Linked DNA regions of Teredinibacter turnerae T7901. The protein of the gene in region 2 interacts with the protein of the main gene of each other region in a pairwise test. Links are inferred from orthologs where the notes say so. Each region holds a gene or a part of one and is shown on either strand. Other genes may lie near its edges.

What was found.
Region 1: the proteins of TERTU_RS18545 (region 2) and glnL interact in binary tests that used the Escherichia coli proteins (3 or more experiments, as listed by UniProt). The link is inferred for Teredinibacter turnerae T7901 from one-to-one orthologs.

The regions. Positions count from the first base shown.
Region 1 is NC_012997.1:4,896,929-4,900,115, forward strand. The notes cover bases 1-2,861. They hold glnL (nitrogen regulation protein NR(II)), read left to right. Parts: upstream 1-829; coding sequence 830-1,894; downstream 1,895-2,861. Other genes in these bases: TERTU_RS19630 (DUF4124 domain-containing protein), read left to right, coding at 1-460; glnG (nitrogen regulation protein NR(I)), read left to right, coding at 1,887-2,861. In the rest of the region: more of glnG, read left to right, coding at 2,862-3,187.
Region 2 is NC_012997.1:4,618,392-4,621,583, reverse strand. Bases 290-3,155 are described here. They hold TERTU_RS18545 (P-II family nitrogen regulator), read left to right. Parts: upstream 290-1,486; coding sequence 1,487-1,825; downstream 1,826-3,155. Other genes in these bases: dapF (diaminopimelate epimerase), read right to left, coding at 3,057-3,155; TERTU_RS18535 (DUF484 family protein), read right to left, coding at 2,377-3,060; TERTU_RS18540 (hypothetical protein), read left to right, coding at 2,093-2,329; TERTU_RS18550 (ammonium transporter), read left to right, coding at 290-1,145. Also shown: more of TERTU_RS18550, read left to right, coding at 1-289; more of dapF, read right to left, coding at 3,156-3,192. UniProt on the Escherichia coli protein: P-II indirectly controls the transcription of the glutamine synthetase gene (glnA). P-II prevents NR-II-catalyzed conversion of NR-I to NR-I-phosphate, the transcriptional activator of GlnA. When P-II is uridylylated to P-II-UMP, these events are reversed.

The DNA.
Region 1 (3,187 bases), 280 kb from region 2 along the record:
CGAACCCCCGACCAACGCAACAGCCGAGAAACTGGAGCTTAAGCCGCTCAATACGACCCCGGCGATAACTCCCGCACCCGCGCCCAGCCCACCGCTGGTGTCGCCAGCGCCATCGCCAAGCCCTGAACCAGACGCAACAACCAGCCCTCCGAAGCAGGCCAGTGGCTACGGTCTGCGCCTGGTGACTCCGAAATCTGAACAGCGCTTCGGCCCCGCGGAAAAAGCACTCACCGTCGTGATGCTGACCCAGCGCAAGCTCGAACCAGGTTTGCGATTTGAGGTGTATATCGACGGAAAAGTGCAGGAAACCACCGATTCAAACAACGTCAGCATCGCCCTCAGCAAAGCCTTGCAAGGCCGTCGGAGCGTCTCGGCCGCTGTCGTCGATGGTGCAGGGAATGTCATTGAACGGACCGAGGAGAGAACCATCTTTGTTATTCGGCCCGCTGGTCACAGCTGATACACACCAAATTAACGCAAAAAATAGCACCATTACAGCGCATATCGAGATTTTCGCTCTATAATTGCCCCTAATTCTGAGATACGCTTTCGTTAGGGGCGCATGAACGCACCAAAGAAACCCGCAATGCATACGCGAGCCATTCGGGTGCATTCCTGTTTTAGCCCCTTCGATTGGGCCCAACAACGGACCTTTTCGGGGTTTTCCCAAGTATTGTTCAAAAATGCTTCTAATGGATTGTTACCTGGTTAACATCCCACTCCCTATGCACCGCCAGCCCCTGCCACGGCTGGCATTCTGGTTTGCTTATTGCATTCCAGGCTACTACTAAAAGGTGGCTCACCCTAGAGGCCGCCCACAGGACTTAGAGTGAATTCAAATAGTTACCAAAACATTCTGGATAGCCTGCTAACTGCAATTATCCTGGTGGACCACAATCTGACAGTCGTGCATATGAATGCGTCAGCAGAAATGAACCTGGGAGTCAGCGGCGAGAAGATGTCTGGTCGCTCCATTCATGCCTGCTTTTCCGCCAGCGATGGCACCCCCATGTCACTCGAAGAAGCCCTGAGAAACAACCGCAACTTTACCAAGCGTAAGGCCAGTTGGAAGCTGCACAACAACCAAACCATTATGGTCGACTACTCGGTGATCCCGAGTCACGAAATGAATCATATGGTTATCGAGTTTCAGCCACTCGACCGCCTGCTCAAAATCAGCCGCGAAGAGGCCATGCTCGCCTCTCAGGAAACCACCCGTAACTTGATCCGCGGCATGGCCCACGAAATCAAGAACCCGCTGGGTGGCATACGTGGCGCTGCGCAATTACTGGCGCGCGAGCTGCACCATGAAGAACTTGAAGAATACACCCGGATCATCATTGACGAGACCGATCGCCTGCGCAATCTCGTAGACCGTATGCTCGGCCCTCACAAATCGAGTGAACGCAAACCAACCAATATTCACGAAGTGCTCGAACACGTGCACTCAGTGATAAAAGCCGAGGTTGGCAGCCAGATCACCATCAAACGCGATTATGACCCCAGTATTCCGCCACTCACCGCAGACCGCGCTCAACTGATTCAGGCTGTGCTCAACATTGGCCGCAATGCCATGCAGTCGCTGCTGGAAAACGGTACCGCCAACCCACAGATTGCGTTTCGCACCCGGGTTCAGCGACGTTACACCATCGGCCGAACGCACCACCCCTTGGTGGTGAAAATCAGCATTACCGACAATGGCCCAGGAATTCCACCCGAGCTCATTGAAGACATTTTTTTCCCCATGATTACCGGCCGCGCTAATGGCAGCGGCCTGGGCTTGGCCATTGCGCAGAACCTGGTCAATTTGCACAAGGGGATTATTGAGTGCGCGAGCCGTAAAGGCAAAACCGAGTTCACCATCTACCTACCGCTGGATACCGAAAATGCATAAACCTAATCTGGTATGGATTATTGACGACGACAGGTCGATTCGCTGGGTGCTGGAAAAAGCCCTGCAACAATCCGGGATTACCACCCAAAGCTTCGAGAGCGGCGACAAAGCGCTGCTGCACATTGATAAAACCCAACCGGACGCCATTATCTCCGATGTGCGCATGCCAGGTACCGATGGCCTGACCCTGCTTTCCAACCTGCACACCGAGCACCCCAGCCTGCCGATAATTATTATGACGGCGCATTCCGATTTGGACAGCGCGGTATCGGCTTACCAGGGTGGCGCATTTGAATACCTGCCCAAACCATTCGATGTGGACGAAGCAGTCGCTGTTACTCAGCGTGCGCTCGCCCATGCCTCAGAGCAACAGCAGGACATTGCCCCGCCGGAACCCGAGCTGGAAACCGAAATTATTGGCGAAGCGCCGGCCATGCAAGAAGTGTTTCGCGCTATCGGCCGTCTCTCGCAATCTAACATTACCGTGTTAATCAACGGCGAGTCCGGCACCGGTAAAGAACTGGTCGCCCGCGCGCTGCATCGCCACAGCCCACGCAAAGAAGGGCCATTCATCGCACTGAACATGGCCGCGATACCCCGCGACCTGATCGAGTCTGAATTGTTTGGCCACGAGAAAGGTGCATTCACCGGCGCAGGTGCGCAACGTCAAGGCCGCTTCCAACAAGCGGATGGCGGCACCCTGTTTTTGGATGAAATCGGCGATATGCCCGCCGAAACCCAAACGCGCTTGTTGCGCGTGCTTGCCGACGGCGAGTTCTATCGCGTGGGCGGCCACACAGCAATTAAAGTTGACGTGCGAATTATTGCAGCAACCCACCAGAACCTGGAACATCTGGTGGAAGATAATCGCTTTCGGGAAGATTTGTTCCACCGCTTAAATGTTATTCGCATCCACTTGCCGAAGCTTTCCAACCGCCGCGAAGATATCCCCAAGCTCGCACATCACTTTTTGCGCAAAGCCGCCAATGAGCTGGATGTGGAGCCGAAGATTCTCACCACAGAAACCGAAGCCTACCTCAGCAATCTGAGTTGGCCCGGTAACGTCAGACAGCTGGAGAACACCTGCCGCTGGATCACAGTTATGGCGTCCGGACGCGAAGTGCACGTGCAGGATTTACCGCCGGAGCTGATGGAGGTGAAACGGGCAGAAACCCCATCTGGCGACTGGGATAAAGCGCTGCGCCATTGGGCGGATCAAGCGCTGGCCTGCGGGCAAAAAGAGATTCTCTCCGAGGCAGTGCCAACCTTCGAACGCGCGCTCATTGAAACTGC
Region 2 (3,192 bases):
TTCTTACAAAAAACGTCGCGCTTTTCGCTATCGCTTGCACCATGTACCTGATCTGCGGGTACGACTTTATGTACGGTGGTGGCTGGTTCTTAAGCGGTGTTACTACCGTTGCTGGTATGGACGACGCAGCTGTTGCTGGTGTTGTTAAAGGTGTTGCGGACTTTAATGCTGGCGTTGAAGATGCTGGCTTGCAATACTCTGGTGCTTCCGACTTCTTTTTCCAGGTAGTGTTTGTTGCTACTGCAATGTCTATTGTTTCCGGTGCCGTTGCTGAGCGTATGAAGCTCTGGGCATTCCTGGTATTCGCTGTTTTCATGACTGGCGTTATCTACCCGCTGGAAGGTGGCTGGACTTGGGGTGGCAATTCGGTATTTGGCCTGTACGAACTGAGCTATTCTGACTATGCAGGTTCCGGTATTGTTCACTTGGCCGGTGCCGCTGCTGCGCTTGCTGGTGTATTGGTACTTGGCCCACGCAAAGGCAAATACGGCCCTAACGGTGAAGTAAACGCGATTCCTGGTGCTAACCTGCCTCTGGCTGCGCTGGGTATGTTCATCCTCTGGATGGGATGGTTCGGCTTCAACGGTGGTTCCACGCTGCAATTGTCTGGCGTTGGCGTCGCTAACGAAGTGGCTAACGTGTTTGTTAATACCAATGCTGCTGCTTGTGGTGGTTTGATTGCTGCGCTCATCGTAGCTCGCATCATCTTCGGCAAAGCTGATCTGACTATGGCAATCAACGGCGCGTTGGCTGGCCTGGTTGCTATCACTGCAGAGCCTGCTGATCCCACTGCGCTGATGTCTACAATTATCGGTGCCGTAGGTGGTGTGCTGGTTGTCTTCGCTATCCTGTTCCTCGACAAACTGAAAATCGATGACCCCGTAGGTGCGATTTCTGTTCACGGTGTTGTTGGTATCTGGGGTATTTTCGCGGTGCTGATTTCTGACTCTGACGCCACCTTCGTTGGTCAGTTGGTGGGCATGTTAACCATCTTTGTATGGGTATTTGTTGCCAGCCTGGTTGTTTGGATCGCTATCAAAGCAATCATGGGCGTTCGTGTCAGCGAAGAGGAAGAATTCGACGGTGTCGACCTGTCCGAATGTGGTATGGAAGCTTACCCAGAGTTTTCGGGTACTTCAAAGTAAGTTCTTAATTCATCAGGTTGCCACAGCCTGAAATCCTGACCGGAGGCCTCAAAACCTCCGGTTTTTTTATGCCTGGAAAATACCTCCGCATCAATTATTTGAATTTCTTGTTACTGGGGCGCTTCTCGGTTAGCTTCTTATCCCAGCAGTGCTGGCGCAGGTTTCCCGTTGGCGCAATTATCCCCGCCATCGGCCCCTTCAGCTCATTGCGCCGATATCATCAACGGCGTACACGTTTTACAAGCCTTCGCATAAGGTGTAAATTTGCGAATTGGTCTGCCGGAACCCGGCTTAAACCCTATAATTAAAAATACGAATAAGGTGCTCGTAAGGAATTTCCCATGAAACTAATCACTGCAGTAATCAAACCTTTCAAGCTTGACGACGTCCGCAATGCGCTGTCGGAAATTGGTGTTCAGGGCATGACCGTAACGGAGGTGAAAGGGTTTGGTCGGCAAAAGGGGCACACGGAGTTATACCGTGGCGCTGAATATGTAATCGACTTTTTGCCCAAAGTAAAATTGGAGTTGGTGTTGGGTGACGATGTGGTCGATCAGGCTGTTGAAGCGATCACCAAGGCCGCACAAACTGGCAAAATTGGCGATGGCAAGATCTTCATCACCAACTGCGAAGACGTTATTCGCATTCGTACTGGCGAAACAGGCCCAGACGCGGTTTAATTTTTGTCGCAGCGCTGAGCCCGTTGGCGCTGCGAAATTTCCAGAACAGTAACGAAAATCACATAGTTTCTTCGAACCTCCTTTCTTTCTTGCACGATCAAAATAGCTCAATCGGCTATCAATCTTTCTCTTTTAGAACAAAAAAAACTAAAAAAATCTGTTTTAAAGAAATGACATTGAAATCACTCTGGACTATAAATTAGCGGAATTTCAATTGGCCTGTCCCATGGCGTTCTTGAGTGTTGCTTAATTCTTGAGGGTTTATTTATGACGGATGAAGAGTTGATTGAATCGGATGAGTCCGAGGATGATGGCGGCGTAGATTTGGGTGATGAGTATCTCGCCTCTGATGGGGTAAGTAGCAAGGAGGCGGAGCGCAGGCGGCTACAGGCGGAAGTCGAGGCGTTTCTAGCGAGCGGGGGGAAGATCAATCAGATACCTGCGAACGTTGTCGCCGACCCACCCAAGAAGCCGGAATCCAATTACGGCGGCCAACCGATCTAAATAGTCTACTTGAAGCAGCCGCGTTTAGCGGCTGTTTTTCTTTGCCCCTACAAATACTTGGGAAGTAAGCGATTGAGTACTTCTGCTATATAGCCCAAAAACAGCGTTCCCATGCTTGAGCGATAATAGTTTGGATCCTGGTTGCCAATGGCAAGCACCCCTAGCGGGGAGCCGTGCTGCAATATCGCAACGGCTGCACTACCAACCTGCGGTGCATCGTCGTCGAACAGGAACTGGCACTCTTTCACATCGAGGCCTCCACTGACTGTGTTCATCGACTTCAGGCGTTTGCCAATGTAGTCGCGGGCGTCGTACACGGACGCGATACGAGCGGCGCTGGCGGGCGTGCTGCTGTTGCCGAAGATGATCAGGCGGGTATAGTGGATCTGAAATTCTTTGTCGAAGCTGTAGTAGAGGGCGTCGACCAGATCGCCAAGATCATTGCATTCGAGCAAGGCCAGCACCAGCCGCTTGGTCTTGTCGAACAAGCGGTCGTTCTCACGGGCGTTATCCAGTAACTGGCTGAGACGGTGGCGCATATCCATATTGCGCTCGCGGAGCACCGCGACCTGGCGTTCCACCAGCGAAACGGCCTTGCCGCTTTCATGTGGAAGTTGAAGCTCGCTGAGCAAATCGAGATGCCGATTAAAAAAATCGAGATTGGTTTTTAAGTAGTGGGCGACCTGCTTTTCGGTGAGGCGCTCTTTTTTATCCGTAATGGACTCGCTCATAGTTTAACCTGTCCATGAAATACAGCTTTGGCTGGCCCCGTCATCATAACAGGCTTTTCTGCGCCCTCCCATGTGATGCTGAGGCTGCCGCCGGGGAGATGAACTGCAACTGTAGTGTCGAGCAACCCGCGG